2 regions of the Vallitalea guaymasensis genome follow, and region 2 is predicted to be linked to the other one. Evidence: riboswitches for the same ligand, from Rfam matches in the RefSeq annotation. Region 2 holds a riboswitch; the other holds the start of a gene.

Region 1 (17,504 bases), 2.4 Mb from region 2:
GGTTAATAATTGTTGTATATTGATCTATGATACCTCCGGATTCAAGTTTTTTCAGCCTATCACTTACAGCTGATATAGACAAATTGATCTGGGAGCTTATTTCTGAAACAGTGGATCTTGCATTTTTTTGCAATAATCTTAAAATACTAATATCAATCGAATCCATATAGCCCTCTTTTCTAATAATTATATTGGCAGTAACTCTTTTTTGCATTCTATTCCTTAAGTATAATATATTCACGTATTACAAACTGTATTAGTAATTTTTAAGTTCAGTCATGATACCTAACAAAATAATTCTTGTATATATGTATTTATACCTGAATAATTAATATGTGAAATGTCTTATAATGTCAGTATATACTATGGAAAACCATTTTTAAATATTTTTGATTTAATTCAGTAATATTTTTTGTGATTTAAATATTCATCTTTAATATTTTTTTCCATTTTTTTGATTGGCTTATTTATATTTATATTGATAATAAATTAACTAAGTAACATACACCAAATATGTAAACCAATTATATCAAAAGTTAAAAAATACATCTGTTAATTATTATTAATATACAGATGTATTTTCTTTTATTTAATAAAGCATTTATTCATTATTGCTTAACATTATTTCTTTGGCATTATATGTATTCCCCTTTTTTGAGTATCTAAGGCTGCTTCGTGTATAGCTTCTCCAAGAGTTGGATGAGCATGAATTGTCTTAATAACATCCATAGTCTTTAAACCATTTTGTATGGCTAAAACTCCTTCATGTATTAAATCAGATGCATGAGGTCCTAATATATGCATACCTAATATTGCATCGTCTTCTTCACGTGCAATAATCTTGACAAATCCTTCATCTTCTCCTAGAGCCATTGCTTTTCCATTAGCTGAAAACATGAATTTGCCAATTTTTACATTAATGTTTTCTTCTTTTGCTTGCTGTTCTGTCATACCTACACAAGCAATCTCCGGAAAAACAAATATACAGCTTGGTACCACTTGAGAACCTTCATCAGAGCCAACACCCATTATATGATCAACTACTTCAATTCCTTGATGAGAAGCCGCATGTGCAAGCATTATCTTACCGTTTACATCGCCTATAGCATATATTCCTTTTACAGATGTTTCATTATTTTCATCAACTTTGATACCCTTACTATCATAATCAATACCGATTTCAGTTAAACCTATATTTTCCAGATTAGGTTTTCTTCCCACTGCAACCAATACCTTATCTGCCTCTACTATCTTTTCTTTATTTTTGCTTTCATAACATACTTGCATTTTATTGTTATCACTAATAATCTTAGTGACTTTTGATTTAGTCATTATATCAATATTTTTTTTCTTCGCCATTGATTTAAAACGTTTTGAAACACCTATATCCACACCACTTAAAATATTAGGAAGAAACTCTATTACAGAAACTTGTGACCCAAAAGCATTGAAGATACTAGCGAATTCCATACCAACAACGCCACCGCCTATAATCACTAATTTTTCTGGTATCTCTTCACACTCCAATATTTCTTTGGTTGTAAGGACATTTGGTTCACAGATTCCATCAATAGGAGGTTTTACAGGCATTGAACCTGTTGCTATTATTATATTTTTTCCTTTTATAATCTCTGTATCGCCGTTTGTTTTGATAACTTCTACAGTTTGCTGGTCTTTTATTATACCTGTACCATCTAGTATCAAAATACCGTTATCATTCAATAACTTTTCAACACCACTGACTAATTTTTCTACTACGTCATCTTTCCTTTTTAGTACACTCTTATAATTGATGTTATAGCTCTCTATGTCGATACCAAATTCTTCACTTCTACCTAGGGTATTTATTATCTCAGCATTTCTATATAGAGCTTTTGTAGGTATACAGCCTCTATTAAGACAAGTGCCACCAAATCTATCCTTCTCGATTATACAAACTTTAGCACCAAGCTGAGCGGCTCTTATGGCTGCCACATAACCTCCAGGTCCACCACCTATTACAATAATATCCTTCATTGATTCACCTCCCATTTATTCAGATTATTTTGTGTAGCGCAATATTGGTTTTCTAGCTGCTGTAACTTCATCAAATCTTCTGATACAAGTTTTAAATGGAGCTTTTTTCAATTCCTCTGGATTACTAATGGACTCTTCTTTTATCTTGATAAGCGCCTCTATAAAACCATCCATATTTTCCTTGCTTTCAGTTTCTGTAGGCTCTATCATCAAAGCACTATCTATTATAAGTGGAAAATATATTGTAGGTGGATGATATCCATAATCCATAAGTCTCTTGGCAACATCCAATGTTGTTACGTGACCTTCATTTTCTCCTAATCCACCTAAAACAAATTCATGTTTACATACTTCATCAACTGGCAATATATAATCTTCTTTTAATCTTTCCTTCATATAATTAGCGTTAAGTACTGCTAACCTGCTTGCCTGTCTCAAGCCTTCTCCTCCCATAGTAAGAATATAGGTATAAGCTTTTACAAGCACTCCAAAATTACCATAGAAGTTTTTAACTGCTCCTATAGATGTCTCTATATCATTTTTAAGAGTATAATTGTCGCCTTCTTTATCTACTATTGGTCTTGGAAGGAATGGAGCTAATTCTTTAACCACACCAACTGGTCCACTTCCTGGTCCTCCTCCTCCATGAGGTGCTGAAAATGTCTTATGGAGATTAAGATGGACAATATCAAATCCCATATCCCCAGGGCGTGTTATTCCCATATTAGCGTTCATATTGGCACCATCATAATATAGTAACCCTCCTACCTCATGAACCAGCTCTGATATAGTGAGGATATCCTTTTCAAATAGACCAAGTGTATTAGGATTAGTAAGCATAAGTCCTGCAACATCTTCATCCAATACTTCTTTTAGCGCCTCTATATCTACAATTCCCTTATCATTTGATTTGATTTCAACAGATGTAAAACCTGCCATACTAGTACTGGCTGGATTAGTACCATGTGCAGAATCTGGGATAATGATCTTTTTCTTATTATGATTACCATTATAATCATGATATGCCTTAACTATCATAAGTCCTGTCAACTCTCCCTGAGCCCCTGCAGCAGGCTGTAAAGAAACTTTTGACATACCAGTTATCTCTTGTAGACTTTCTTGTAGGTTATACATTAGTTCCATTGCTCCCTGTACTGTGCTTTCTGGCTGCAATGGATGAAGTTTTGTGAACCCATCTAGGGAAGCCATATCTTCATTTATCTTTGGATTATATTTCATTGTACAAGAACCAAGAGGATAGAATCCAGTGTCTACACCAAAGTTTTTATTAGATAACAATGTAAAATGACGTATTACATCTACTTCACTTACTTGTGGCAGCTGTGCATCTTCTTTTCTAAGAAATTCAGCTGGAATAAGTTCCTCTATGTTAGTATCAGGTACGTCACACTCTGGAAGGCAATAACTTTTTCTACCATCTTTTGATACCTCGAAAATCAATTTATCGTATTCTATCATTTACATCCCCTCCATTATGTTTACTAAATCATCTATTTGTTTCTTTGTTCTTTTCTCAGTTACACATAGGAGTATATCATCATTATAATTACTGTAATCCCCTCCTAGTTCATAACCTCCAAGAATATTGTTATGTAGAAGCTCTTTGTTGACTTTTTCAGGTTTTATACTGCTCTTAACCACAAACTCCATGAAAAATGGTTTATTGAACCTGAGTTCGTATTTACTGGACTTACCTATTAGTTCAGCAGCATAATGAGCTTTCTTTAGACAATTCTTAGCTACTTCTTTTAATCCTTCTTTTCCGAGAGTACTAAGATATATAGCAGCAGTAAGAGCATTAAGACCTTGGTTGGATGTAATATTGGAAGTTGCTTTATCACGTCTTATATGTTGTTCTCTAGCTTGTAGAGTCAACACAAAACCTCTTTTTCCATTTACATCTTCTGCCTGACCTACTATCCTGCCTGGAAGTTTTCTCATCAATTTTTTAGTACAGGAAATAAATCCTAGATATGGACCTCCAAAATTAAGTGGATTTCCTAGACTTTGACCTTCACCAATAACTATATCAGCACCATATTCACCTGGAGTTTTTAGAATAGCCAGTGATATTGGGTCTGCATTAATCATTAACAGTCCTTTTGAATCATGGGTAATTTTTTCTACTTCACTCATATTTTCTATAATTCCAAAGAAGTTAGGATTTTGGACAATCACTCCTGCAACATCTTTATCCATCTTATTTCTTAAATCATCTATATCAGTAACGCCATCATTTTCTTCTATTTCAATAAGTTCTATTCCCTTATATTTTGTATAAGTCTCTAAAACTTTTCTTGTACCTGGACTCACAGTCCTAGATACAGCAATTTTATTTCTTCTTGTGGCTCCACATGCCATGAGGGCTCCCTCTGCTGTAGCAGTAGAACCGTCATATAATGAAGCATTGGCTACATCCATACCTGTCAATTCGCATATCATGCTTTGATATTCAAATATAGCCTGTAATGTACCTTGGCTGATTTCAGGCTGGTATGGAGTGTAAGCAGTATAGAATTCAGAACGTGAAGTTATATGTTTTATAATTGATGGTATATAATGGTCATATGCTCCTGCTCCTAAGAAACATATCAGATCGTCTACACCTTTATTACTGTCAGCAAACTTTTTCATGTACTGACTTACTTCCAATTCACTCATTGGTTCATTAATATTCAATAATTTCTTTAACCTTATTTTCTCAGGCACATCATCAAATAAAGCATCTATGCTTTCTACCCCTATAACTTCTAACATACTCTTTATATCTTCTTCGGTATGTGGTAAATATGGAAACATAAGCTACCTACCTCCTTACATTTTAATTTTTATTTATCGCAGAACTCTTCGTATTCTTTTGCATTCATTAGACCTTCTATATCATTTTCATCAGTTAATTCAATTTTACAGATATAATTAGTGTATGGGTCAGTATTAATTAATTCTGGCTCATCATCCAAATCTTCATTAACCTCTACTATTGTACCTCCAACAGGCATATATATGTCTGATGCAGCTTTTACTGATTCTACAACACTAAATGCATCTTCTTTAGAGAATTCATCATCTATTTCTGGTAATTCCACATAAACTATTTGACCCATAGCATGTTGCGCATAATCTGATACACCTACTATTGCAGTATTCCCATCTACTTTAACCCATTCATGATTTTTAGTGTAATAATAACCTTCCATAATTTTCATTGTCAATTCCTCCTAAATTTATTTTATATTATTTAGTGTAGATATACGAGGCATAGCCTCTTTTGTTTAACTATTTGGAATAATTTTTCTTATAGAATTTTTTGCTTACAACCTTAGCTGGTACTTGTTTTTTCCTTATCTTAACACTTACATCTGTACCCATTTTAGTATAATCTATATCAATTAAACCCAGAGCTACAGTTTTACCTACTGATGGTGATTGATAACCTGTAGTTATAACTCCTATCTTATCTCCATCAGGTGATAAAATATCATAACCATGTCTAGCTATACCTTTTCCAAGTAATTCAATACCCACTAGCTTTCTTGATAGTCCTTGCTCTTTTTGTTTAACCAATACATCTTTACCTATAAAATCTGTATCTAATTTAATAAAATATCCTAATGATGCTTCTAATGGAGTTATGTCCTTATCTATCTCATTTCCATATAAGGGTAATGCAACCTCGAATCTAAGTGTATCCCTGCAACCTAACCCAGCAGGTTTTAACCCTTCATCTTTACCAGCTTCCATTATTGCTTCCCATATATTGACTATATTATCTAGAGAAGTATATATTTCAAAACCATCTTCTCCTGTATATCCTGTTCTTGATACAATACATTTATTATTATTGACTAACACGTTCTCATTGAATCTGAAAAATGTTATTGTCTGTAAATCAGTGTCTGTCAATTTTTGGAGTATTTCTTGTGCTTTTGGTCCTTGTAGTGCAACTTCTGCTACATCATCGCTAATATTTTCTAAATCAACATCAAATGAACCTTTTTGCTCTACCATCCAATTGTAGTCTTTTTCAATATTGCTTGCATTAATTACAAGGAGATAGTCAGTGGTATTATATTTATAGACTAACAAATCATCTACAACACCACCGTCTTCATAGCACATGAGTGTATACATGACTCCATTATCAGTAATGACTGATATATCGTTGGTAACTAGATTCTGTATGTAGTTTTCTGCCTCTTCTCCCTTAACTGTAACTTCGCCCATATGACTTACGTCAAACATCCCTGCATTATTTCTTACAGCATTATGCTCTTCAAGAATACTTTCATAATATAATGGAAGTTCAAAACCTGCGAAATCTACTATATTTCCATTATATTTCTTGTGAGTATCGTATAAAGCTGTTCTTTTACTTTGTTCCATATGTAAACCTCCCTTTATCTATATATTGAACTTAAAAATCTATACACCCATTAAATAAGCTCAATATATTTTACTTGATTTCATAAGTCTAATTGATCTAAATAATTGGCTATATAACAATTATTTAATTGGACTTATATAGAATATATTAGTATTATGATTTAAAAACCATATAGCATAACGGTCGTTCAGATAGTATAGGGGAATATTTCCCCTATACTATCTTCACTCGGTAATCTAGCCATATTTTTAAGCATTATTGAATATACCGTTAAAATAATAAAAAGGATAAGAGAGCATTTTAATGTAAATGCCGTCTTATCCTGTATTTTTACCTGAGAGATTCTATCATTGAGATATTGCTCCTTCGGTGCTTTCAAAAAGCTTTCCAGAATTCCCATCCAATTGCGATCCTTTTGCCTGAAAGATTCGATAGAAATATGGCTTATTTCTATGTTGCTTCTTCGGCTCCTTAAACAGGTATCTCTCGCAATTTTCACATAGGATTCATTATATAATTATTATTCAAATCATATTTATATACTAATATATATGTTAATGAGTTTAATAAGTTACACTCATCATTTATAATTTCATATTAATGTATTATCAGAAATTTTTCAAGTGTTTTTATAAAATATGTTAATAAATATTATTAAAAACAAATACCTGATATCTAATCGTTAATCATAAAGGTGATTACGCCAAAACTTTCATCTTTCATTCTGTTAAAGCTTTCTCGTGCATTAGTTGTTTCAACAAGGTCTAGAGTATAGCAGTATTCTGTTATACCTGATAGATCCATTTTGAAATTAGTTTCCCATGTATTATTCATAATCCATGAGTACACATCTCTTTTATTGTTTTCTTCCTTATTGTCACAAAGAACTATTGGATGATGTTTTAATTCTCCCATATATATAAGTGGTGTGTCTTTTGTTTGGATTAAGATAGTATTCTTGTCTGATTCATATATCAAGCCGTTATCAACAAGATAATATTCCATACAAGTACCTGGAACCTGATCGATACCTGGTCTCATTACAGCATCACTTTTATCAATATATTTAGTTGCATTAAGGTTGTCAAGTGTTAATGGTAGATATACACTTTCAATATCTGTAGATAATGTTTTAGCTATTTTGTATTTAAACTCTAATTTTGGTAGAGTATTGTATAGTTTTATGATTACAGAACTAAAATAAGTACCTTCCAATTCATATATAAGTTCAACAGTTGTAAATATCTCACCATTATCAATAATCTTAATATCAACTAATTTTCCTATATATTTTTCAGCATGAAGACCGCGTATATTTCTACCTAATAATCTTCTTTCTTCATATACATCAGTTTTTACTGGTGTTTTTTCATAGATAGGAGTAAAGAAAGCACTATCTCCTTCTTTTAACATCTCAACTTTATCAACCTTATTATAGAAGGAAGTTACTCCTTTACCTATTTCATAGGATATTTTGAAGTAATCATTTTCTATTCCATAAGGGATTTTATAATTTGTTGTATCGTAATCATTAACGATATCTTTTACTCTTTCTGCTCCTACATAAGCAACTCTTGTATTAACAATTTCTTTTTTAAAAACTTCTTCATAGCTGTAGACTTTTTCTTCATTAGCTTCAAAAGTATCTACAAAGCTGATTAGTACACCTCTTGGATGAGAAGACATCTGAGCCTTCATTTCTTCACCTGTGGATTCACAAATAACTTTGACACCTTGATATTTCCATACTTCTATATAGAATTCTACAACGCTTTTAAGTCTTTTATTTGATGGATTGATTGCTTTTATCTTACCACTTAGGTCATAATAACGAAGTTTGTCACCTTTTTTATGAGTAATTCTATTAAGATCTTTAGCTGAAGCCTCATGTGCCTTAGATGCATAGCTTATATTTCTGATGTCCAGATTCTGTACCATTGTATCATAAGGATTAGTAATTGTAGAAGAATGACCCCAAGTATGTTCAGCAAATAGTAACATGTTGTCTTCTGCTTCTCTTACTAATTTTTCATTACTTATATTACCATCTCTATCTAATCTTTTACATAAATGGTACATTCTTTGAGCTTCTTTGTAATGTTTTACTGCATATGGTGTACTTCCCACACCATTAGCCCACCAATCTGTTAAATCACCTGTGTACACTGGTGCATCTTTTACTTGGTCTTTAATCTTATCATAGAATTCTTGCACTGTTACCATTTGAAGTTCAATCTCATCACCATAGACATCATTAAACTCTTTTATGGTTCTTATAATATCTGTATTTGGTGGAGCGTTATCACTGAACACACCTGATACACAGGCAGGAATAAAGTTATAATCATATCCATTTTCAGCGCATTGTTCAAGATAATTATCTATATTATGCTTAAGTGCATCAATATGATTTTGAGGCTGAGTTTTGCCGAAATAGTTTTCTGTCATGAAATTAATGTTTTTATTATAGATTATACCTAGTGCATTACCCAAGTTGTAATGTTCTCCGCTGAATACCAATAATCTTTTACCGTCTTTATTCTCCCAATAATAAGGTTTTTGATTTTGATAAAGAGGGTACATTCCATGATGAGTATGAATGTTAGTAAATAAAAATTCAATATTATTATCTAATAATACATCAAATGTTCCAAGGGAAATTCCATTTACATCCGCATTCATGGCTACTTTTACATCAATTCCCTGTTCACCAAAAATATCAACCATCTCTTTTGTTCTTTTGTTCAATACTTCTTTATCAACTAAATCATTAAAATTCAAATAGGTAGCAGATAATCCGATATTATTAGATTTTACTACATCATAGAAATCATTTTTTTCTTGTTCTGTAGCTTCCTCCAAGAATCTTTCTACACAATAGTATGTTTCACAATTCCATTTGAAGTCTTTGTCGATTGTTCCATTCTTATAGCCTTCTTTGATTGTGTTTACTGCTGACTTGATGTAATCAACATGAGTATAAATAATTCTTTCTTGTAAATCAGTATAACCTATGTCAGTATGTGAATGATGCAGAATATACATGGTCCATTTTCTATCTAGCATAATATAAAAGCCTCCTTAACATTGTACCATTAATAATATACTTCCAAATAATGATATACCAATACTTCTATAAAATATTGTTTAATCTTGTTTATTTTTTGTTTTATTTTGTCTTGTTAATTTACATATTATCCTTATTTTTTTATAAATATTTTGTCCTTATTTTACTTTTTTGCTAAAACAACATATATGAATTAGAAATTGGTAATACTTATTATATGATTATATAAAATAATTAATCGAGGAAGTGATTAAATGAATTTAAATAATTCTATACATTGCCCTGTTTGTAATTCCACCAATTTAATGGCAAAACATCAAGCTACCTTTACCTATTCTTATAAAATAGGTACAGATAATAATATACCCCAAAATGATAAGAATGTATCGTTTGAATTTGATACCAGGGAAAACGGAGATTCTTTTCAATATATCCAATGTGAAAATTGTGGCACCAAATTCCCCTGTGATTTCAACCTCAATCCTGACCAATTCGATTTTACTATACTCCAAAAAGCTGTACGCTCTGACCACACAAGAAAACCTGAATTCTTAGGATAGGAGATTATAATGAAACTATCTAAAAACCTGACAAAAAATATAGATGCAATCAATAAAATACTACCTATCAAAAAAAGTTTTGATATCATTGGACGAGACCTTACTTTTGGAAATACAAAAGGGTATCTTGTCTTTATAGATGGATTTGCAAAAGACGATATAATGTTATGGTTACTAGAAAACCTTCAAAATCTGCCTGCAAAGGATACAAATATCAATGATTTGAAACAATGGATCTCAAGTCATATTGGATATATAGAAGTTGAAATCTTCCATGATTATGATACTATTAGAGATTCTGTACTATCAGGAGCAGTTGGGTTAATATTAGAAAATCAATCTGAGGGTATAATAATTGATGCTAGAACTTATCCTGCAAGAGGTCCCGAAGAACCTGATCTTGAAAAAGTAACACGTGGTTCTCGTGATGGATTAGTTGAAACAGTTATCTTCAATACTGCATTAATAAGAAGAAGGGTAAGAGATTCTAGATTAATCTTTGAAATGACTACTGTAGGAAAACGTTCTAAAACCGATGTTTCAATCGGTTATATTGCAGATTTGGTTGATGACAAACTACTTGAGGACCTTCATAAGAAAATGGATAACATTCAAGTTGAATCTCTTATAATGGCTGAAAAATCTCTTGAAGAACTACTGATAAAGAAAAAATGGTATAACCCAATGCCACAAGTACGTTTTACAGAAAGACCTGACGTTGTGGCAGCTCATCTTCTTGAAGGTCATATTGCTATTATAGTAGATACATCGCCTAGTGTAATTTTGCTTCCTACAACCTTCTTTCATTTCACTCAACATTCGGAAGACTATTATCAAAATCCGTTAGTGGGAACATATATAAGATGGATAAGGTTTCTGTCCATTTTTATAGCTATGGTATTATCACCACTTTGGCTTTTATTCGCATTAAATCCATCGTATCTACCTGAAGCTCTAGAATTCATTGGTCCAGAAGAAGTTGGTAATATCCCCTTGTTCATTCAATTCATCATATTGGAGTTAGGTCTTGATATGTTGAGGATTGCATCAATTCATACCCCTAATACCTTATCTACTTCTCTAGGTATAATCGGTGGTTTGATTCTTAGTCAATTCGCTGTAGATGTAGGTTGGTTCATACCAGAAACCATATTGTACATGGCAATTGTGGGAATATGCACCTTTGCTTCTCCAAGTATTGAATTTGCACTAGCAATACGCTTATTTAGACTATTCCTATTATTGCTGACTGGTTTATTCAATGCATATGGATTCTTTGCCGGTATAATAATCATACTTATCATTATCGGAACCACCAAAACCTTTAGTGGTATGCGATATACATGGCCTCTCATTCCTTTTAATGGGAAAGCCCTTTCTAATATACTCCTTAGAAAACCTATAATTGAAATCAAAAGAAATAACAAAAAATACAAAGATAACAATAAATCTAGTTAATTGATTATAATAATATATTTTCTACCTGTATCTTATTCATCTAATGATGCCTCTAAAACCAAAGGCAGATGATTATAAGATGCAGGTTCTCTATTAAAGTTCTTATAGAACCTAATATTACGAAATCCTAGCTTTTCAAGATAATTATTCAATTGTTTTTCCAATAAAGGATACAGGTATATTTCATTTGAGATTATCTCTCCTGTGTCTTTTATAGTTAATCTTGTCTCAAAAATTAATCTTTCATCCCTTATTTGTTCAGAATAGAATCTTTCAAATTTGATATACTCATTTTCTATGATAGGTAACTCTCTGATACTTTTATCTAAGATATACTGGTAATTCAATATCTGAATCAAAAGCTTACCCTTAGCTTTTAGAATGGCTTTCATATTTTTTAACGCTTCAAATATTTCCTCTTCATTAGTTAAGTGAACCAATGTATTACCAAAGCAAGTAACTATATCAAAACTATTGTTCCCCCATTTTTCTTCTATTTTCAACATATCCATAACTTGAAAGGATATATTGTCCTCTTGAAAATTTTTGGCTGCATATTTAATCATTTCAGAATCAAGGTCGATCCCAATAACTTCAACACCCTTTGCACCTATAGCCCCAGCCATATGTCCAGTAGCACACCCGATATCCAATAATCTACAGGATGAATAATCTGAAATACTATCTAATACATAATTGACCATACCTGCTTTCAAAGGAAATATGTTATCATAAGATTTTGATATACTTTTATAAAAACTCATTTATCCACCTACTCTTCTAAGTTATTCCAATATGATATCAGCTCTTCATATCCAATTAAGGATTGTTCTTTGTTTTTACCACGTATTGAACCTTTAAGCCTGGCAATAGATAGTTCAATACCCATCAAATTATTTCTTTCAACACTGAATTGAACTCTTTTGCTCACCATATCCCATGCATCTTTTAACTTTTCTATATCTTCTTGTCCCTTTTTCCAATCACTCTCAACTATATCTTCATTCAAATTCCTCAATAGTGTCTCAACGTCATCTCCATCCATAAAAGACTGTTTCAATAAACCACCAGAATTCATTATTAGAATGAATATTCCTAGAAGTATACAAGTACATGTGATTATCATGACCTTTTTCATTTTGTGAACTTTCCTTTCCATTATAACCATTTTACAAAGATTTGTCATCCATATGATCTTTATATAAATCAATATATAACTCACCTGAAGTATTAATAACTGCCAAATAGACTTCCAGTGGATTTTTGATTCCTCTAGTCTTCAATTGACTATCAAGCCATTTCTCATCTAAATCTATCTTTTCAAGATTATGCTCCATGACCACACCATTGTAGATTAGTTCCGTGCTAAGTCCCATATAATCTGTTGATAAATTCATATCTTTTGGAGTCAAAGATTGAAATTGAGATTTTTTTAACACTGTTAATTTACCATTGGTTTCTAGTACTGCAAACTCAACTTGGTTAATATCAAAGATGTTATTCATCCTTAGCTGTTCCAACAATTCAAAGAGATTATATCGTAATTTTTTCAAGTTTTTTTCTAATATTTTTCCATTCGCTATCAATACCCTAGGTTTTCCATTAATATATTCTGAAATAACAGGAAATTTTAATGTAAGTACTTGAACTAAATATACAAGTGTTGCCCATACTACCAATCCTACCCAATGGGGCCATGCAGCAGAACTTAAATCAGTAGTAAGTGTAGATGCCATTGACCCAATAGTTATTCCTAAAATATATTCAAACAGTGTTAATTGACTGACTTGTTGTTTTCCCAGTAAACGTGTAAAGATCAACAATGAAAAGAAACCTATTACACCTCTTACAATGACTACAATACTCTCATTCAAACTTACCACCTCCTACAGTAGTATTTACTATTTCCACCAATAATATGTTATAACTTACCATGCAAAAACTAAGTAGGTTTACATTTTCTTCACGTATTCAAATAGATGGCATATTATATTAAAAAAGGTTTTTACTATCTAACATAGATATTATTTTGATTATTAATGATTAGCTTTAATATAGTTAATCATTGATATTTTTATAGATCTTCAATCCGTGATAGGGATAGACTCTATCGCGGATTGAAGTAATAGATAAATGAGGTGGATTTTTATGCATTACTACTCTTCTCAACCAAATTATAAATATCTTGTAGTAGGTACTGACGTATCAATTCCTTTATCTAACGGTAAATACACCAAAGAAATTAACTTTGATAATGCTGCAACTACACCACCATTGACATCTGTTATGAAAGCGGTAAATGATTTTGCCCCATGGTATTCATCTATACATCGTGGAACCGGCTATAAATCTAATCTATCATCAGAGATATACGATGCTACAAGAAAAACTGTAGCTGATTTTGTTAACATGGATAGGGACTATTCTACAGTCATATTTGTTAAGAATACTACTGAAGCGATTAATAAAGTTTCCAATAAATTATCACAAGTCATTCATAATGGGATAATATTATCCTCATTCATGGAACATCATTCCAATGATCTGCCATGGAGAAAAAATTTCAACATGGACTATATTAATTTGGACAATAAAGGAAATCTATCTCTAGAAGACTGTGAACAAAAGCTAAAAAAGTATAATGGTAAAGTTAGGTTAGTAACCATTTCTGGTGCTTCTAATGTTACTGGATACAAAACTGATATTCATGCATTTGCAAAGCTGGCACATAGGTACGGAGCCAAAATCCTTATTGACGGCGCACAGCTTATTCCTCATTCACCTATAGACATGAAACCATCTTATTCAAATGACCATATTGACTATCTGGTTTTCTCTGGTCATAAAATATATGCACCTTTTGGTACAGGTGTCCTTATAGGTCCTAAGAATGTTTTCAAGTATGGTTCACCTACCCAAGTTGGTGGTGGGACTGTAAAAATAGTTACACCAAAAAGTGTTATGTGGGATGATGTACCATATAAAGAGGAAGCAGGAACCCCTAATATCATGGGAGTAGTTGCTCTGAATGCTTCATTAATGGAAATGAATAAGTTAGGTATGCACAACATAGAAAACATGGAATTGAACCTGACTGAATATACATTAAATAAATTAAACAGAATTAAAGACATTATCATATATGGTAATGAAAATGATTGTGACAATAGAATAGGTATAATTACTTTCAATATAAAAGGACTGCATCATTCTGTGGTAGCTAATATTTTATCAAAAGAAGCAGGTATAAGCGTAAGAAGCGGTTGTTTCTGTGCTCAGCCTTATGTACAAAAATTATTGTACCTAACCAAAAATGATATCAATGAACTGAAAAGAAATCCCCGTTATCCACGTCCTGGGATGGTTAGAATAAGCTTCGGTCTGTATAATGATTATTCAGAAGTTGACATATTGATAGAACTCCTAGAAAAAATAGTAAAAAACAAATCATATTACTTAAAAAAATACCCTTCTAAACATCATAAAATTTCCAGTTCTGCGAGATATTAAAATATAGAATAGAGGAACCCATGAGGCTCCTCTATAGTATTATTCAGCAACTCTAATTTTAATAAAATCTTTCTTACTAATTAATTCTCCACTTTCTGGCTCTTGACTAATAACCTTGCCACTGCTATATAATGAATCTTCAACAGTTTCAAAAATGATTGTCAAGTCATTCTCTTCAGCAATATCTTCTATTTCACTAACTGAGTATTCCGAGAAATCAATCACACTATATAGTTCTCCTAGAGAAACTACAACCTCAATATCAGTATCCAAATCTGCATTAGTCTGATTATATATATTTTGAGAAAAAATCAATCCATAATCTAGGTCTTGAATATGTAATTCAGTTTTGGTTATTGTTAACTGAGCACCTTTACTATTTTGTTCATCAACCCATTGTTGCAGTTCAGTAACTGGTCTATCAACAAATTTAGGTATGTTCAAGGTATCTCCCAAAGAATAATAAACTGTGACATACGTGCCTTTATTGACTTTAGTTCCTGTTTCAATTGATTGTGAAAGGAATTTTCCTGCACTAGTTCCCTGTTGATACATTTCTACAACCTCTACATTAAGGTCACTTGTTTGTGAATAGTTATTTGCTTCGCTCTTACTCATATTCATAAAGGATGGAACTGTTAATCCTGATGATATTGTAATTTCTATATCAGAAGACAGGTCTATATCATCATTATAAATATTTTGGGTTATTATCTTTCCATATTCTAATCCTGTACCTGCTTGTTCATTAACAATCAAATCAATATTTGCCCCATTATCATTAGCTTCTTCAATCCATTCTTCTAGCTCCTGCTTCAATTCATCTATGAAGCTAGGTACAGTTATTCTATCTCCTAGAGAATATTCTACCCTTATCTCCATTCCTTCTTCAACTACTTCTTCTGCCCCGATTGATTGAGATAAGAATTCTCCTTCTCTAGTGCCCTTAACATATTTCTCTATGACTTTAACTTCTATTGAATCATCATCATATTCTTCTGCTTCAGTTACCGTTAATTCACTGAAATCTGGAACAACTATCTCTTCCCCTTTAGAAACGATAAAATTCAGTACCTCATCACCTACTAATTCATCTCCATCAGGAATACTCTGATACATTATTTTATCCTTTTCATAAATGGAATTATATTCATAAGTATAATTATAGTCTATTCCATTGCTCTTAGCCCATATATCTACATCAAGTAATGCCCTATTAAGGAAATTATCCATAACTATGGTTTCTTCCTCTTCATCTTCAGTACCTTTTGAAACGATGAAACTTACTGTATATCCTTCTTTTATTTCCTCATCCGCTTTTATGCTTTGGTATGAAATGCTATCTTCTGGATATATATCGCTATATTCGAAAGAATAAGTATATCTTATCCGATTATTTTTAGCCCATATGTCAGCATCAATAATAGTTCTGTTCAAGAAATTTTCCATTATTATTGTATCATTTTCATCTCCAGTTGATATGACAAATGAAAATACCTCATTAACATCCATCTCTTCTCCAGACTTAACACTTTGATTGATTATAATATCTTCATCATATAAGGAACTTTTCTCGTATGTATAAGTATATTCAATATCATTATTTTTTGCCCATATATCTACATCAATCATAGTTTCATTAATAAAATCCGGCACGACTACTGTATCAAAGGTCTCTGTATAACTAATAGCAAATTCTACTTCCGAACTCCTGACGAAGGTGTCATTGGTAGCACCTATCAACTCATATGATATCAGATAATTAGATGGCACATCTTCACTTTCAATATTATTGAATTTATAATTAATAATACCATTCTGCTCTACCCAATTTTCAATACTTGTTTTGGACCAGCTAGTATCAAAATCTGGAACTACAATCTTTTCATAAGGATCTTTCCCTTTTGAAATGGATAATTTTACAGTTGAATCTTTCCCTATCTTTTCTCCTGGTTCTATATTCTGGGATATAATATAATCTTCTTGTATTTCATTGCTGTATTCTTCTTCATAAGTAAGTATAATGTTTCTATCATTAGCCCATGCTACTGCATCTTCATAGAGCATATTAGAAAAATCTATCAAAATTGTTTTTCTGTTTACTATGAAATATATACTTATTACAGCAATTGCTAGTATTATTATTTGGATAATCCACTTCTTATAATTACTTGTTTTCTGGTATGTAAATTGTTCTTGTTCAAAACTAGCATTCTTAGTCTCGTTAAGATTAGATAGAAAATTGCTTTTACTTTTATCGTCTTCAATATTAACTACTTCTTTTATAGTATCATTGTCTATCTTAGCTTCATTATCTATTTCTTCCTCATGAATTTCTTTATTATGAACCTCTTCATTAGTTTCTGGTTTCTTTTCTTCATCTAGATTGAAATTGAATCCGTCTTTGAATATATCCTTGTTTTTATTACTATCCATGTGCTACATCCTTTCAGTAAGCTTACCTTCTACTAACTTTAACTGAATATCA
Region 2 (17,504 bases):
GTCAATTCCATAATTTCTTTTTGAGCATCAATAGCATTAAACATATAAAATACGCATACACCAAAAACTAAGGTCAAGAAATAGATACCATAGTCTTTTATACTCTTTGAAGCATTTTTATAAGAAAGTTTAATATACATCGGTATTATCACCTCCGAGAAGAGATATAACCTCAATAATTCTATCAAAAAATTCTTTTCTTGTATCATTGCCTTTTATGAGTTCATTGAATAGTTTACCATCCTTAATGAATAGGATTCTATTACAATAGCTTGCTGCAAATGCATCATGTGTAACCATGAGAATAGTTGCATTAAGTTCTGAATTCAATTTATCAAAACTCTCTAACAGCATTTTTGAAGATTTACTGTCAAGGGCTCCTGTAGGTTCATCTGCTAGAATCATAGAAGGATTCGTTATAATTGCTCTAGCACTGGCTACTCTTTGCTTTTGACCACCAGATAATTGATAAGGATATTTGTTTAGTATATCTGTAATATTCAACTTATGTGAGATATCTTTTATCATTCCATCAATCTTTTTGGAATCTACTTTTAGTATAGTAAGTGCAATAGCTATATTTTCATATGCTGTAAGTGTATCAAGCAGATTGAAGTCTTGGAATATGAATCCTAGATTTTCACGTCTGAATCTAGACAATTGCTTTGATCTTAGTGTAGTAATATCTTTATCTTCAATTAATATCTTGCCTGAAGTTACCATATCAATAGTTGATATACAATTGAGTAATGTAGTCTTACCACTACCAGATGCCCCCATTATTCCGATATATTCACCTTCTTGTACATCAAAGCTTATATTATTTATAGCCCTAGTAACATTGCCCTTGTTACCATAGTATTTTTCTATATTTTTAACCTGCAAAATTGTTTTCATCAGAAAACCTCCTATTAAAATATAAAATATAACCAATTTGTCATACACTATATTTTTGATAAGTAAAATATATCATCTATCTATAATTATTACCTTAGATTACACTTACATGAATCTTACAATTATGTCACAAAACTAAAAAGGAGTCATAGACCTATGACTCAAATAGAATTGTTTTATCTTTTGGAAATATTATTTTAACTGTAGTTCCTATATCAAGCTGAGAGGAGATAGCGAATCCAAGACCCATCTTAGTACATAGATTTTTACATAGATATAGACCTATACCTGTTGATTTTGCATATTTTCTTCCATTCTCGCCTGTGAACCCTTTATCAAATACTTTTTGGATATCTTTTTCCGGTATGCCTATCCCATTATCCGATAATAATAATTCAAGATTATTATTGTTTTCAATAGCAGAGAATGTAATGATTAGATTGTCCTTTTTGTATTTTATACTATTGGATAATACTTGTCCCAGAATGAAATCAAGCCATTTAGTATCACAAAATACAATTTTATCTAGATTCTCCAACTTCATATCTGCTTTACATCTGATTAGCTGTTTTGCTTGGCTTTTAATTAATTTTTTGATTGTTTCTTCTAGGTTGAGTCTACGAATAACATAATCTTTCTCTAGAGCTGTGCTTCTTGCATAGTATAGGGCTTGCTCTACAAAATTGTTGATTTTACTAATTTCATCGGAAATACTCTTAGTAACCTGATTTTTAGTATTTTCACATATCAGATCAATACAAAAAATAGGAGTCTTTATTTCATGAATCCATGTTTCAATATATTCTTTATATTCATTTTGGGATATTTTATACTTTGCTATTTCATCATTCATTGATTTCACAGCTTGATAGATGACATCATGAAGTATTATGCCTTCTTCAAAATTGGGTTTTTCTATCAATTCATGGATATAATATTTTTTATCTAGGTTCTCTAGAACCTTATCAAGCTTACTATAAAAATTTCTTTTGGGTATATATTCTATCATAAGAATTACTATATCTGTTATAAGGATCAGCATAGCAATAAAAAGAATTACATAAAAATTTACGTGAAATATTGAAAGTAGGAGACTGATGAAAGCGATTAATAATAGGTGAAATATAAGGAACCATATTTTGTTTTTCAAGAAAGTTGTAAGTTTCATATAATATATCCTTGTCCTCTCTTTGTTTCAATGAAATTCCTTAATCCAATAGTTTCAAGTTTTTTTCTTAGTCTATTGACATTAACAGTAAGAGTATTGTCATCAACAAATTCATCTGACTGCCAAAGTTCATTCATAATATCATCCCTCGATACAATGGTTTCTTTATTCCTTATTAGCAGTGAAAGTATTCTCATTTCATTTTTGGTAAGCTCAATCTTATTATCTTGATGACTAGCAGTACTATTGGAAATATTTAGGGACAAATTCTTATGAATCAGAATCTGACTATTATTATTCATGGTTGTTCTTTTCAAAACCGTAGAAATATGTGCTAGTAAAATCTGCGTATTATAAGGTTTTGTTATAAAATCATCAGCACCAAGGTTAAGAGCCATCAATTCATCCATATCAGTGTTTCTACTTGTAACTATGATGATGGGAATATTTGATTGCTTTCTTATCTCTCTACATATATGAAATCCATCATAATAAGGAAGATTAATGTCTAAAAGTATCAAATCAGCATTTGCAGTTAATGAGTATTCAATGATATTCTTGAAATCTTCATTATAAATACATTCATAACCATAGGACACCAATAACTTAGAAAGTTCTTTTCTTAGTTTATTATCATCTTCAATAATCAATATCTTATACATGTAATCTTGCTCCTTATATGTTCTTATATAAAAGTAGTCTACTAATTAATATGTATAAATAATCTATATAGTCTAATGTTAATATAATAATTATTTATATTAATGTCAAGAGTATATATATCTGTAACTAACATAACAGCAGCAGACTTATATCTTAGCCCGCTACTGTCATGATAATTATAATGAAATTAATTTGTATAATATAATAACTCCCCAGTTAATATTTAATCATCCAATTCAGCATATACAATTTCATCATCTTCCAAAGTTTTTATTCCAAATTTCTCAGTTTTCTTATTTTCTATATCATAGATTAAATAAAACTCTATTACATCCTCAGGTTTATCCTTGAAACACCCAATAAAGTGAACTTTTTTTACATTATCTAAATTTATGACAGATGTGAAACTATCTTCCGTTACTGCTTGAGAGAGTGATATATCAAAATTATCACAATCTATTTCCTTGTTGAAATAATCTTTTGCATTATCCTGTACAACAGTGATCAAATCTTTTTTCAATTGCTTTACATCATCATTTTCCAATGCACTGCACCCAGATAATCCAATAGTTAAACCAGCTAAGATAACAAAACTAAATATTATTTTTATAAACCTATTCATTACTAATCACTTCTATTTATATTATTTTACAAAATATGCAATTGTAGCTATAATCCATAGATGAGCAGGATAAAATACGTAAAAGAAATACTTTGTAAATTTGTTTTTGGGACCTCTTTCACCATTGTACATATACAAGAATGGTATAACAGTTATGAATAACCAATCACAGTTATGGAGCATCATATTAATAGTTAGTTCCACTGTTTCATATGGTGTATACGAGAAGATTAACAATATTACAAAAAATACTAAATAACTAATATTTCTAAGACTTGTATTTTTTCTAGTATAATAAGTTATCAACATGAATGGTATCATAGGTATACCACCCTCAGAAATCATAATACCACCAACAAAGATAGCGATACTTAAAATTACTCTAACTAATTTTACTAGAGTAGTACTATTCTTGAAGTTATATAATACATTCAACATCAAAACACCAATAGCGAGGGTAAGGAAAATATTATTATATACAATAATTTCTTTGGAACTATATAGGTAAGCTATAAGTTTATTACCTAAAAACATAATACCTGCCCATGTAGCTAATCTAATGTTATATTTAACTTTACTTCTTGTATACATAAAACCTTCCACCGCAGTATAAGCAAACCATACTCCCACACACCTAGTTATTATATGAAATATAGAAGCCATATCTCCAGATATCAGGTTAGGAATATGATCAATGTGATCAAGTACCATAATAATTGCCATGAACATTTTTATCTGAAATCCATTAAATTTTTTCACATCTATTCTCCTCATTACTCAATAATTTTTATACATCATCTATATAGATTGTAATAGCTATATCTTTTATGAACCATAGATTTATCTTATATTAACCTTACATTTTTGTAACTTATGTATTTCATAAAACTTTTTTATTTCTGACTTACCTGCAATATCAATGTAATTAAAATAATTTTATTGATAGGCAAGTCCAGAATTTTTTAGTATACTATAAGAGATACATAGCTTATTACAGATGAGCATACAATGACAATACTAAATAGAGTGTAGAAAATTATAGTTGATAAGAAGTAATATAGAAACTATTAAGAATATAAAGGAGTCCCTAACCATGAGTAGTTATATAATGTACCTAGTAGCTGTTACTTTACTAATTATATCCTATTATAAAGACAAGAAAAAAACCAAAAAGGCGTTAAAAAAAGCCTGGAAATCATTCAATAATATCCTTCCTCAGTTTCTAGGAGTAATACTGTTTGTCGGTATATTACTCTCTATATTTGATGCTGAGTTCATCTCCAAGATAATAGGAGCTAGATCAGGCTGGATAGGGGTCATTGCCTCAGCTGTTGTCGGAGCAATAACATTAATCCCAGGATTCGTTGCATTTCCAACTGCTGCAATGTTACTTGAAAGTGGAGCAGGATATATGCAAATAGGTGCATTCATATCAGCACTAATGATGGTAGGCGTAATCACTGCACCCGTTGAGATTAAGTACTTTGGTAAAAAACTTACCATAATAAGAAATGTACTAGCCTTTGTATTTTGTTTTATCGTCGCATATATCATTGGAAAGGTGGTGGCTTGATTATGAAAACTCTAAAAAGATATACCTTTGCACTAATCATCATAGCCACAATAATATTACTATTAATATTTAATAGAGAGATAGGATTAAAAGCCATAAAAATTACAGGAAGTAATCTAAAAGAAATGATTCTCGTCATACCACCTGTTTTTGTACTGTTAGGATTATTGGACGTATGGGTTCCAAAAGAGACCATGATGAAATACATGGGAGATAAATCAGGTATTAAGGGAATAGTTCTATCAATAATACTAGGTTCAGCAGCAGCAGGACCACTGTATGGTGCGTTTCCTATAGCAGCTGTATTCATGAAAAAAGGAGTAAAATTCAGTAATGTATTGATATTCATAGGGGCTTGGTCAACCACCAAAATACCTATGTTCCTATTTGAAATGTCAGCTCTAGGAGCAAGATTTGCTGTAACAAGATTACTGATAGATATTCCTGGAATTATTATAATTGCATTTATTCTAAATGGACTAATCAATAAAGATGAAGTAAAAAAAATATATGAAAATGCCAGCTCAATGTAATGGTTCATACTATTTTTTATCAATATATAATCTATCCATATCAATCTCTTGAAAATCAGGAGTGGATAGTTGCAAGAGGTATGAGGAATGCCCTTTTAATTCCTTGATATCTATTGTCATTATAGAAAAACCTAATCTATTAGGTATTCCAATAATAACTATTCGATTACTCTTCTTATAGACTACTTGAGGAGTGAAATTAAATAGCAAAATACCTCTTTTATTCTTATCAATAGATATAACGGGTTTGATACTTAGATTATGCAGAAAATCAGCGTGTTTATTGATATCAGAGGGTATAGGAAATAGTATATGCATATTTTCGCATATCTTTGTAGGAACGTAAGCCCAGCCTTTTTCATAATTATCTTTCCAGATAGGGTCATATATAGGTCTTACATATTTAGGGTTTTCATATATAATATTCAATTCAATATTTTTCCCTGTTTTTATAACAGATTCCAAATCATTAAGCTTAGTAATATCTTTATCTAATGGCTCTCTGCAATCTTGTTTGGTAATAACTAAATTATCTTCTACGGGAATAAAATTAGATAATTCTTTTTTGATAAGAGCATTTTCTTCTTGTAGTTGTTCCAGTGTCATTGTTTGACTGGAAGATAAAAATGTTCTTTTGACAGTATTTTCTTCAATAATTTTCTTAAGATAATCGAACTTTATGGCATCACCATAGATCAGGTCAATCTCATAACCTTGTGGAGTTGCTAGTTGGAAAAGAAAATCTTTTGTATTTGAATTATCGGATAGCAGGTTGTCTTGAACAATAGAAATAACCTGTGCACCTTTTCGTTCTGGTCTACCTATAAAGATGACTTGATTTTCATACTGCCTAATGTTGTCTACATCAAAATTATAGATTAGAAAATTTATGTTTCTATGAAAATCTATACTTACGGAGTTGAATGCCAGGTCACCAATAAAATCAAAATTACTGCTTCCTCCAACGGGATAAATGAATATCTTGTGGTGAGCATTAGTAATCTTATCTGGAAGGTATAACCAATTTCTGAAATAGAAGTCTTTCCAACTTGAATCATAAGTAGGTCTCATATATTCAGTATCATTATAAATCACATTAAAATCAATGTTTTTGCCTTTATCTATAACATCTGGTAATGTGTATATCTGAAAAGAAGGTATCTTATCATAATATCCTCTATAAGGTTTTTCATATAATACATTTTGTTCTTCTGGGAATATTCTTTCAAGAGCTCCTTTCAATCTGTCATTTTCTCTCTGAAGCTCAATGGTATCATTATCATTAAGAATCAGGGTAACAGGAACATAGTCATCATTCTTTAAGTTTTGAATGATTAATATACAGATGAATAAACAGAGTATTATTGTTGAGGAAAATAATACCAAGCTACTCTTTTTTATTGATACTAACTTTATCTTTTTCAGTTTAGGTAACCTCCAATATATTTATTAATAGATTTTTATGTAATAAGTATTAGATATTATAAATATATTGAGAAAATATACAGCTTAGAAGTGGTAAAAGGGTAAAATTAGGTTTGACTTTACTAATTGTTTCTATTACAATATAAAAAAAGAAAGAGGTTGTTAAAATGAGGAATATTCTTAACTAGACGATGAAATTAATATAAAAAGCAGGGAATGACATTTTGTTCTATAGAAATGTTTATTTTGGTATGCTTTTTTAGAATCTAAGTTAAGAATATGTTGATTAACATCCTTTTGATATATCAGATTGTGATTATATCTGTACTTGAATGTACAGATTTATTTGTGTTATAGGAAAGTCATAAAGGCGTTGCCGCTTTTGTACTTTCAATGAAGAAGGCTGTAGATAGTTAATTATTCTATCTACAGCTTTTTTTATATCCAAAATTGGGGGTGATAAAAATGAGAATAAAATAATACACCTATTATTACATATAAAAATTAAAGGAGAGATTTAACAATGCCATATTTTAATTACAATAACAAAAGAGTACACTATATTGATGAAGGGAAAGGAAAAGCTATTGTGTTACTAGCTGGAAATACAGCTTCATCGGCTGTCTATAAAGGAGAGATAGAGTTTTACTCTAAGGAGTTCAGAGTTATATGTCCTGATTATATAGGATATGGAAAGTCAGATAGAGTAGAGAAGTTTTCATATGATTTTTGGTGGGTGAATGCCAAGATGACCTGTGAATTAATGAAATCATTAGGAATAAAAGAATGGATAGCAATCGGTTCTAGTGGTGGAGGTATTATAGCTATCAATATGTCAATAATTGAGCCACATATGACCAAAGGTGTAATAGCAGATAGTATTTCTGATGAATACGTTTCTTCTGAATTAGCAGAAAGAGTATATAAAGAAAGAAAAGAAAAATCAAAAGAACAATGCATGTTTTGGAAATATGCTCAAGGAGAAGATTGGGAGCAGATAGTTGAATTAGATACCAAAATGATATATGAAGCATCAAAAAAAGGAGAAAGTATTTTTAAAGGCAAGTTAGAAGATATAAAATGCCCAGTACTTATTATTGGCAGTTTAGTAGATGAAGCAATACCAAGTATTGAAAAGGCAGCTAGCAATATATCATCAAAGATATTGACATCCAAAGTTATATTATATCCAAAAGGTAATCATCCTTTTATGTGGAGCTGTTCCCATATATTTCGTAAAGAATCAATTAACTTTATTAATGAAATAAGCTCTATTATATCATGCTATTAAAAAAGCTAGAGAGAATCAAGCAAAAGTACTGGAGATAGGAACTGGTAATTCAAGCATTGCACAATTGGCACTATATCAAAAATGTGGATTTCATATAGACAGTATTGATAAGGGGTTTTTCAGAAAACATTACAATGAAAAAATATATGAAAATGGTATAGAATGTATTGATATGTTAAGATTGAGCATGGAAATATAATAGATAAATAATATTTAGGTAATAAATATTTAAAGAAATTAGTAATCTTTTTTAATAGTTTTATGGTATTATCTTTATCATAAGTTGAAAATTATGGTAATGAATATAACAAATGACAAGGAGAAATATTATGAATCGAAATACTAAGGTAATTATTCTTTTAATAGTAGCCATGAGTATAGTTCTAGCAGGCTGTAAAGGAAAAACTGATGATACTCAAGTGACTGATATTAATAGTGATAGAAAATTGACTGATAATGCTGAATCAAAAGAGGCTAATACTGATAAATCAACCAATGATAAAAATGGGTCAAGTGAAAACTCGGATGAAGATGAAAAAACCAAAGAAAAAGATAGTCAATCATTAGAAGAAAATGACGGCGATGGGGTTTATGATAAGTATAGCAAATATCTACTATTCATCAACGAAAATGATGATAACACTCTATATTTATTAAATAAAGAGACTAAGGAATGTAAACAGATATTTGATCGTAGTATAGATAATTCTTATTCTAATGAGTTAATGAAACTTCAAAAAAAGAATTACTTCATGTCAAACAACAAAATGTACTCATTGGATGGAGAATCATTCAAAACATCTTTAGTAAAATATATTGAATATCCAGTAGAGTTTGCAGGGGATAAGATTCTATATTGTAAAGATGGTAATGTGTATATACAAAATATTGATGATGATAAAGAAATACTTTTACTTGAAAATAAGTATAATCTGAATGTACTTCATGAAGATAATATTACATATATTCAGGTTGATGATTCAGAAGAATATTATATTAGAAATATTTATAAATATAATGTGGAAACCGAAGAATTAGATGAGATATACAAATTATCATTACATGATTGTAATCATAATGATGGGATACGAATAACTAAGAATAAAAATCTATACTTACAAGCTGATTCTAAGATTAAGAAATATGATTATAAAACTGATACTATAATTGATTTGCAAAAAGAAACTTATAATAGTGAGAAAGTAACTGAGGATAGTTTATATGTATATTCTCCTGCTTATTCATTTAATTCAATCTATGTGATTAATGGTAACAATTATATGAAAGCAGCTGATTTTCAAAATTCCATTCCGCCAAAAGGAGTAGCAATAGATAATCATATCTATTTATTAACTACTAAAGGACATATACTAAGTTTAGATAAGAAGACAACAGATATAAGGGATATACTTCATTGGAATAAAGAGTCAGTAAATGATAGGTATGATCAAGAGAAAATATTTAAACTAAAAGATGACAAGATGTATTATGAAGATTACTTGATGGATTTTTATACTGCAGAGGAAAAAGATATATATAAAGCTAATATAGTAGATTATTACTATATGGGTAATAAGGAACACAAATCAGAGTGTAATAATTCATATATGATAAAAGATAAAAAAACTTATTTAGGATCAGATATCAATGAGATAAAAAATAATATAAAAGAAGAATATAAGGAATTTGCGTTTTCTTCAGAAATATTGGCTTATACAAGAGAAAAGGATAATCATTTAGTTATCATTGATAGAAAATTTGGGGATACATTAATTACTACTGATTTTCCAGTCATCAATATTAAAGCTTACGGTAAAGAAGTGTATTATGCTAGATACGATGACAAATTTGGCTTTTATCGTTATTCAAAAGATAAGCATGAAATAATTGACAAAAAAATGGTTTTAGACTATGCAGTTACAAACAAAAATATTTATTATAGTACTGATTATCCAATAAGATTTTACTGTAAGGATAAATCTACTAATAAAATTACGTCTACAAATGATAGTGTACAATTAATGATGAGTGAATCAGATACATTGTATTTTGTTGAAAACCAATTATTATATAAAATAAAAGATAATAAGAATAAAAAAGAACTAATCAGTGTTATACCAAATGGAGGAATGGTTTCCCACTTATTTATGCATAATAATCAAATTTACTCTGGTGATAGTGGAAGCATGTGCACTAGAATATTTAAATTTGACAAAGAATATAAGAAGCCTGATGAGATATTATACGAAGATGATAATGCTCTAATATATGTTGTAGAAAACTCCTTATATACATATGATAGGATTAATAGAATAATTAAAAGCAATGTGGACTTTTTTTATACATCAGACAGTACACTTACAATTACTGATGATGCAGTCTATATAAGTAATGATGATAGCATAGTTTATAGAATTACCTTGAATACACTAGAGGTCAAAGAGTTCTATAAATCAATATTTGGTATGGGTGGAGAAGGAGACCCGCTAGATATGTATATAGTTAATGATAAGTATTGTGTAATAGGCAATAATAATGAAGCCTCATCTCATGAAGGTATTACTGTCGTTGATATAGATACAATGAATAGAAAAAATATTAAAACTGGGAATTTGATATATGCGTTGAATAATAAGGCGTATTACATGGATGAGGATAATAGCCTTAAGGCTATTGATTTAACTAATGGATTGAATATTACCCCTAATACTATACTAAGTTCTGTTTCAGGGTATACAGCTACTTATAATGACGATATCATTTTTGAAAACAGAAACGAACTGATTATGGTTGATAATATAAATGATAATACAAAATTAATATGTAATGATTTTAATTATTCTATAGGAACAAAAAAAGGTCAGCTATATTACAATAACATTGACGGAGAGTTAGTAAGAGTGAATCTATCATCATTGAAAAAAGAAGTGATAGGGGACAATTTTTATGATATAGTCAGCATATCAGATATTAATGGGCAAACAGTTGTATTATACATGGATAATGATAGTAATTTAATCAGAGTAGATGATGACAAGACTATATTAACCAGTAACATGTATGTTTCATATAAAACAACTAATGATACCCTAGTATTCACAAAAGAAGGACAAGATGGGAACCAAATAAAAGATATTGTCTACTTTTATGAAATAGATACAGATAAAATGTATGAAATAAAGTTAGATAAAAATAAGACTGATAATGGTGAGCTGAATTATTTTATTGATGATGAAAAAATAACTATAAAGATTGATAATAAAGAAGAGTGGTCTAGTAAAATTGATAACATAAATTGGTCAATTAAAAAAGAAATTTATTTAGATTAAGAGGTATTAGTTTCTATCTACAAAATACTTAAGGAGAACTGATTGAAATGAAAGATTTTGATGTAATATGGAATATATATTGTGAATCATTCCCAGAGAATGAACGTAGAAGTCTGAAACAGCAGATGGATATAATGAAAGAGGATGAATACAATTTGTATCCTGTAAAAGATAATAATATAATTGTAGGATTTTATACAACTTGGGATTTAAGCGATTTCGTATATATTGAACATTTAGCCTTTGACAAAAATAGTAGAGGTAAAGGTCATGGCAGTAAGACTATAAAGAAAATAATAGATGATAGTAATAAGATAATATTAGAAGTTGAAGAGCCAAATACACAAGAAGCCAAGAAAAGAATAGACTTCTATACACGACTAGGATTCAAACTTAATAACTATAACTATGTTCAACCAGCCTATGATAAGAATAAAGAAAGCGTACCTCTACTTATAATGTCATATCCCTCACAGATTAGTGATACCGAGTTTAATAGTATAAAAGACGAATTATATAAAAAAGTTTATAAAGTAGATTAATATCCTAATAAGTATTATTCAATAATTGAAATTACTTCTTCAATTGGTTTTCTAACAGGACTTTTAATTGGTAACTTTGGAACTCCTATTGGAACTATAGCAGCAAGAGAAAAAAGTTGAGTTGCTTATATTATATATTAAAATATTAAAAAATATACTATGTATACGATAAGAAAAATGTCACATTAAAATTATTAGTCTTTTTAAGAAATGGCAATTAATTATTAAGTATTTTTTCAAAACATCTAATAATTATACGCATTTTATTAAAAATATAATAATAAATAGCTGATTGCAAAATATGTTGAAATAATTGAACAAAACAAAATTAAGTGATATAATAAATATAAAATATATAATTGATATTCATATATTAATTTAATATTATGAAATTTATTGGAGGGTGTTAAAATGAAAGGCAGATTAAAAAGTACATTAATTTACGCTTTATTTTTTGGAGGAATTTGGGGTATAACAGAAGCTACACTTGGTTATCTATTGAATCTTAGTACTATTGGTATCAGTGGTTGTATTATGTTTCCTATAGGTTATTGCATTCTACGCAAAGCTTATAAGAAGAGTAATAATCTTTCGGTGATCTTTTATTCAAGTTTAATAGCAGGTATTATTAAATTAGTCAATTTATTCATGCCTATCTCACATCCTGTAAAAGTTATTAATCCAGCATTCGCTATAGTTCTAGAAGGCTTGAGTGTAATGGCTTTAGTAACATGGAGTGTTAAGAAAAACAAGGAAATTGGATTTTCTAGTGCATTATTAGCAGGTTTTTCTTGGAGAATCATATACTTTTTAGATGCAGTGATTCTATTCAATATTGGTATTCCATCTAGAATGATTAGTAAAGGTCCACAGGAATATCTATTGAAATTCTTATTAATCAATAACTTGGTTAATGCCTTTATCATAATGTTAATTGCAAAAGCAGAAAAAAGAGGTAAGATATTAAATGTTTCAGAACGTGCTGTAAGACCTGTTGTAGCTGTATGTTCACTTGTATTAGCTGTAGGTGTTCAATTATTGATGACCTATATAAAAACTATAGCATAGTACATATTTTATGATTGTTAAAAATTTTATATTTACAAAATGAGAAATGCTGTTATAATATGTATGTAAAAGTAAATATGTTCGGATGAAGATTGCGGAAGAATTATCGACCGCTTTTGGACGAACCTCTGGAGAGACTCTTAATGAGCACCGAAGGGGAAAACTAATCAATGATTAGTGAAACTCTCAGGTAAAAGGACAGAGGATATATTCACTATAGAATATATTTTGTAACCAGAGGTCAAATCATATGATTTGGCTTTTCTTATTAATAAGCCATGGAATCATACCATTGGCTTTTTTTATTGCAAAAAGATACTATATTTTTCAGTATCAAGACATAAATTAATAAAGACGGAGGATTTTGGATGGATACAATGATTGAAATATTTAAGAGAATTGATAGTGTGGTTTGGGGACCTCCATTACTTATACTATTAGTTGGAACAGGACTATATCTAACAATTAGACTTGGAATAATACAGGTTTTTAAGCTGCCTCTAGCACTTAAATATCTGTTTGGAAAAGATAAAAACAATAAAGCTGATGGAGATGTATCCAGTTTTGCTGCCTTATGTACTGCTTTAGCAGCTACCATAGGTACTGGTAATATTGTCGGAGTTGCAACAGCTATAAAAGCAGGAGGTCCAGGAGCACTTTTCTGGATGTGGATTGCCGCATTTTTTGGTATGGCGACTAAATACGCTGAATCCTTGTTAGCAGTAAAATACAGGGTGGTAGATGAGAATGGTCAGATGTCTGGCGGACCAATGTATTATATAGAAAAAGGATTAGGGAATAAATTTCTTGCCAAACTTTTTGCTATATTCGGTATTGGTGTTGCATTCTTTGGTATAGGGACATTCACGCAGATAAATTCTATAACAACGGCTGTAAAGATTACATTTAATGTTCCTATAGAAGTGACAGCAGTTGTATTGACATTGTTAGTAACTTTCGTGACAATAGGTGGAATAAAAAGTATTTCAGGTGTGTGTGAATTCATTGTTCCTGTTATGGCTGTTCTATACATAATTGCTTCTCTTACAATAATTATATTTAATATAAATTTAGTACCAAGTGCAGTTTCATTGATTATAAATAGTGCTTTTACACCTATGGCGGCGGCAGGTGGATTCTTAGGTGCAACTGTTATGAAAGCTATTCAGAACGGGATATCAAGAGGAGTATTCTCCAATGAGTCAGGACTTGGGTCTGCTCCTATAGCAGCTGCAGCAGCTAAGACTGATTCATGTGTAAAACAAGGTCTTATATCTATGACAGGTACTTTTTTTGATACTATAATAATATGTACCATGACAGGTATATCATTGGTAATGACAGGGGCATTCAAATCAGAGTTCGCAGGAGCTGAGATGACTAACTTGGCATTCAAACAGGGATTACCTATTGCTGGTGGAGAATTCATTGTAACTATTGGACTTATCTTTTTTGCATTTACAACAATACTAGGATGGAATTATTACGGTGAAAGATGTACAGAATATCTATTCGGCGTAAAAGGTATCGTACCATACAAATTAATATTTATAGGATTAGTAGGAGTAGGTGCCTTCTTAAAACTAGACTTGATATGGGTTATAGCTGATATAGTTAATGGATTGATGGCAATACCAAACCTTATTGGAATCATTGGTCTAAGTGGAGTCATTTCATTTGAGACTAAACAGTATTTTAGAGCTCTAAAGGAAGAAAAATATAGATAGCTTGAATTAAATATAGAGTAATAAATTTGAAAAAAGCTTAGGATTTTATTAATCCATAAGCTTTTTAAATTGTTTGATAATGGACAATATTGTGCAATAAAGAACAAGATTATCTTCTAGTATCTAAAGTTAACGTATGATATTATCTTAGTAGAATAAGAGTATTCAATAAACTCATCTTTTTATATCCTCCATAAAATCAATAAAATAATATACATTCTCCTTTTATTTTTTTGTTAGAATAGATTAATACATTAATATATTAATCTATTAAATATAATCATAGAGCAATAAGTTAACTAGAACTGACTAGATTGACACCTATAAGAGACAAAAGAAATAAAAAATAGGAGGAAGAATTAGCATGAAAAAATTTTACAATCTTATGACTCTAATTATTGCAGTTCTATTACTTTTTACAACTATTACATGTACTAGTACGCAGGCACAACAGATCGACGAATGGCAGGCTGGAGTAAGTTATAGTGTTGGGGACTTAGTAACTTATAATGGTACAGTTTATGAATGCAGACAGAATCATACTTCATTAGTAGGATGGGAGCCACCTAATGTTCAATCACTTTGGTTGGCAACCACAACACCAGGTCCAGGTCCAGGACCAGGACCTGGGCCAAATCCAAACCCGGGTCCGGGTCCATCAGATCTGGAAAGAGTAGTTGTTGGATATTGGCATAATTTTGATAATGGTTCGGGGGTTATAAGGCTTAAGGATGTAACTACAGATTTTAATGTAGTTAATGTAGCTTTTGCAGAACCAGCAGGTGATACATATACAATGGCGTTTTCACCTTTTAATGCAACAGATGCAGAATTCAAATCAGATATTCAAGAATTGAAGGCTAGAGGTACTAAGGTATTAATCTCCATAGGAGGAAGTAACGGAACAGTTGAGCTGCTTGATAACACAGCTAAACAAACATTTATATCTACTATGATTAATATCATTGAGACTTATGGCTTTGATGGTATGGATATCGATCTTGAGGGCAGTTCACTATCATTAGATGTTGGAGATACAGATTTTACTAATCCAACAACAACTAAGGTAGTTAACTTGATTGATGCAATAACAGCAATACGCAATCATTTTGGTAATGATTTTGTTCTGACTATGGCACCTGAAACAGTTTATGTCCAAGGTGGTTATAGTACATATGGAGGTTCTTGGGGAGCATATTTACCTGTTATCTATGCACTTAGAAGTGAGCTTGATTATATTCATGTACAGCATTATAATTCTGGTTCTATGGTGGGACTTGATGGTATGTCTTATACACAAGGAACTGCTGATTTTCAAGTAGCCATGGCAGAGATGTTATTGAATGGATTTCCTGTAGGTAATAATCCTAATAACGTTTTCCCAGCTCTACGGGAAGATCAGATAGCTATAGGTATACCTGCGTGCAGTAATGCGGCAGGGGGTGGCTATATTAATAATACTGAAATGAAAAAAGCCCTTGACTATATTGTAAAAGGTCAATCGTTCAATGGACAGTATCAGTTGCAAAAAGCAGAGGGATATCCTGACTTAAGAGGAATTATGACATGGTCAATCAATTGGGATGCTTATAATAATTATAATTTCTCGACATTCTATTCTAATTATTTTGGTGCTCTTGGAATCATTAATCCAACACCAACACCTCCACCAGCAGGTAAAAGGATAGTTGCCTATTATCCTGAATGGGGAGCTTATGCAGGACATAATCAATATGCACCATCTGATATCCCATGGGATAAAGTGACTCATATAAATTATGCATTTGCAGATATTAAAAATGGGGAGATAGCGTGTTTTGATGAATGGGCAGCCAAGGGTATTGCTTTTGGAGAACCTTGGGATTCACCTTATAAAGGATGTTTAGGTCAGTTCAAGAAATTGAAACAGCAACATCCTAATACTAATATCCTTATTTCAGTAGGAGGATGGTCAAGATCAGCAGAATTTCATAATGTTGCCGCTACACAGGCTTCAAGAGAAAAATTCGCTCTTAGTGTAGTAGACTTTTTAAGAGAATGGAACTTTGACGGTGTAGACATTGATTGGGAATATCCAACCTTCTACAGAGCAGGAGATACAGTTGATAATCCTAATGATCTAGGTACACCTTATGCGACTCCAGATGAGAAGCAGACCTTTACTTTGTTGCTACAACAGCTTAGGACCACTCTTGACCAAGCAGGTGCTGCTGATGGAAAATATTATTATGTAACTACTGCTGTAGGTTGCGGCAAAGATAAAATAGATCAGACAGAGCCTAATCTATACGCACAATATGTAGATTTTATCAATGTCATGACTTATGATATGCATGGTGCTTGGGAAGGTATAACAGGTCATCAGTCACCAATGTATTTTGATACTAATGCAGAAAATGCCTACAGGTCCTATTTCCAAACATTATATACTGACCCTGCAGAAGTAGAAGCCAATGTTGAATTAGCTAAGAAATACACAGTACATGAAGCAATGGAGTATCTAAAAACTTTTGGTATACCAGCTGATAAACTAGTTCTAGGCTCACCATTCTATTCAAGAGGATGGGCAAAAGTACAGAACAATGGACCAATAAGCACTTTGCCAGGATTGTATGCAACTTGTTCCGGTACTAATCATACAGGTACTTATGGGGCACATGGTATTT

What was found. A riboswitch is a leader RNA that binds a small molecule or an ion and turns the genes downstream of it on or off. The one in region 2 is predicted to bind glycine.
Region 1: it holds a riboswitch for glycine, as region 2 does, so the genes downstream of both, gcvT (glycine cleavage system aminomethyltransferase GcvT) here and HYG85_RS07615 (alanine/glycine:cation symporter family protein) in region 2, are expected to answer to the same signal.

Annotation. Positions count from the first base shown of each region.
Region 1 is NZ_CP058561.1:4,910,854-4,928,357, reverse strand. Features, by position in the region: gene HYG85_RS21215 (Lrp/AsnC family transcriptional regulator) at 1-166, opposite strand, end outside; gene lpdA (dihydrolipoyl dehydrogenase) at 622-2,016, opposite strand; gene gcvPB (aminomethyl-transferring glycine dehydrogenase subunit GcvPB) at 2,041-3,495, opposite strand; gene gcvPA (aminomethyl-transferring glycine dehydrogenase subunit GcvPA) at 3,496-4,836, opposite strand; gene gcvH (glycine cleavage system protein GcvH) at 4,866-5,243, opposite strand; gene gcvT (glycine cleavage system aminomethyltransferase GcvT) at 5,314-6,420, opposite strand; glycine riboswitch at 6,741-6,815, opposite strand; glycine riboswitch at 6,819-6,920, opposite strand; gene HYG85_RS21185 (glycoside hydrolase family 38 N-terminal domain-containing protein) at 7,097-9,487, opposite strand; gene HYG85_RS21180 (hypothetical protein) at 9,743-10,048, shown strand; gene HYG85_RS21175 (spore germination protein) at 10,058-11,506, shown strand; gene HYG85_RS21170 (class I SAM-dependent methyltransferase) at 11,539-12,270, opposite strand; gene HYG85_RS21165 (DUF4363 family protein) at 12,279-12,644, opposite strand; gene HYG85_RS21160 (DUF421 domain-containing protein) at 12,676-13,380, opposite strand; gene HYG85_RS21155 (aminotransferase class V-fold PLP-dependent enzyme) at 13,655-15,016, shown strand; gene HYG85_RS21150 (PASTA domain-containing protein) at 15,056-17,452, opposite strand; gene HYG85_RS21145 (ABC transporter ATP-binding protein) at 17,456-17,504, opposite strand, start outside.
Region 2 is NZ_CP058561.1:1,685,257-1,702,760, reverse strand. Features, by position in the region: gene HYG85_RS07680 (ABC transporter permease) at 1-140, opposite strand, end outside; gene HYG85_RS07675 (ABC transporter ATP-binding protein) at 130-897, opposite strand; gene HYG85_RS07670 (sensor histidine kinase) at 1,052-2,065, opposite strand; gene HYG85_RS07665 (response regulator transcription factor) at 2,062-2,727, opposite strand; gene HYG85_RS07660 (hypothetical protein) at 2,952-3,350, opposite strand; gene HYG85_RS07655 (TraX family protein) at 3,372-4,109, opposite strand; gene HYG85_RS07650 (permease) at 4,444-4,923, shown strand; gene HYG85_RS07645 (permease) at 4,926-5,456, shown strand; gene HYG85_RS07640 (hypothetical protein) at 5,466-6,842, opposite strand; gene HYG85_RS07635 (alpha/beta fold hydrolase) at 7,405-8,172, shown strand; gene HYG85_RS07630 (hypothetical protein) at 8,502-11,501, shown strand; gene HYG85_RS07625 (GNAT family N-acetyltransferase) at 11,549-12,043, shown strand; gene HYG85_RS07620 (hypothetical protein) at 12,455-13,111, shown strand; glycine riboswitch at 13,230-13,323, shown strand; gene HYG85_RS07615 (alanine/glycine:cation symporter family protein) at 13,480-14,838, shown strand; gene HYG85_RS24575 (glycosyl hydrolase family 18 protein) at 15,203-17,504, shown strand, end outside.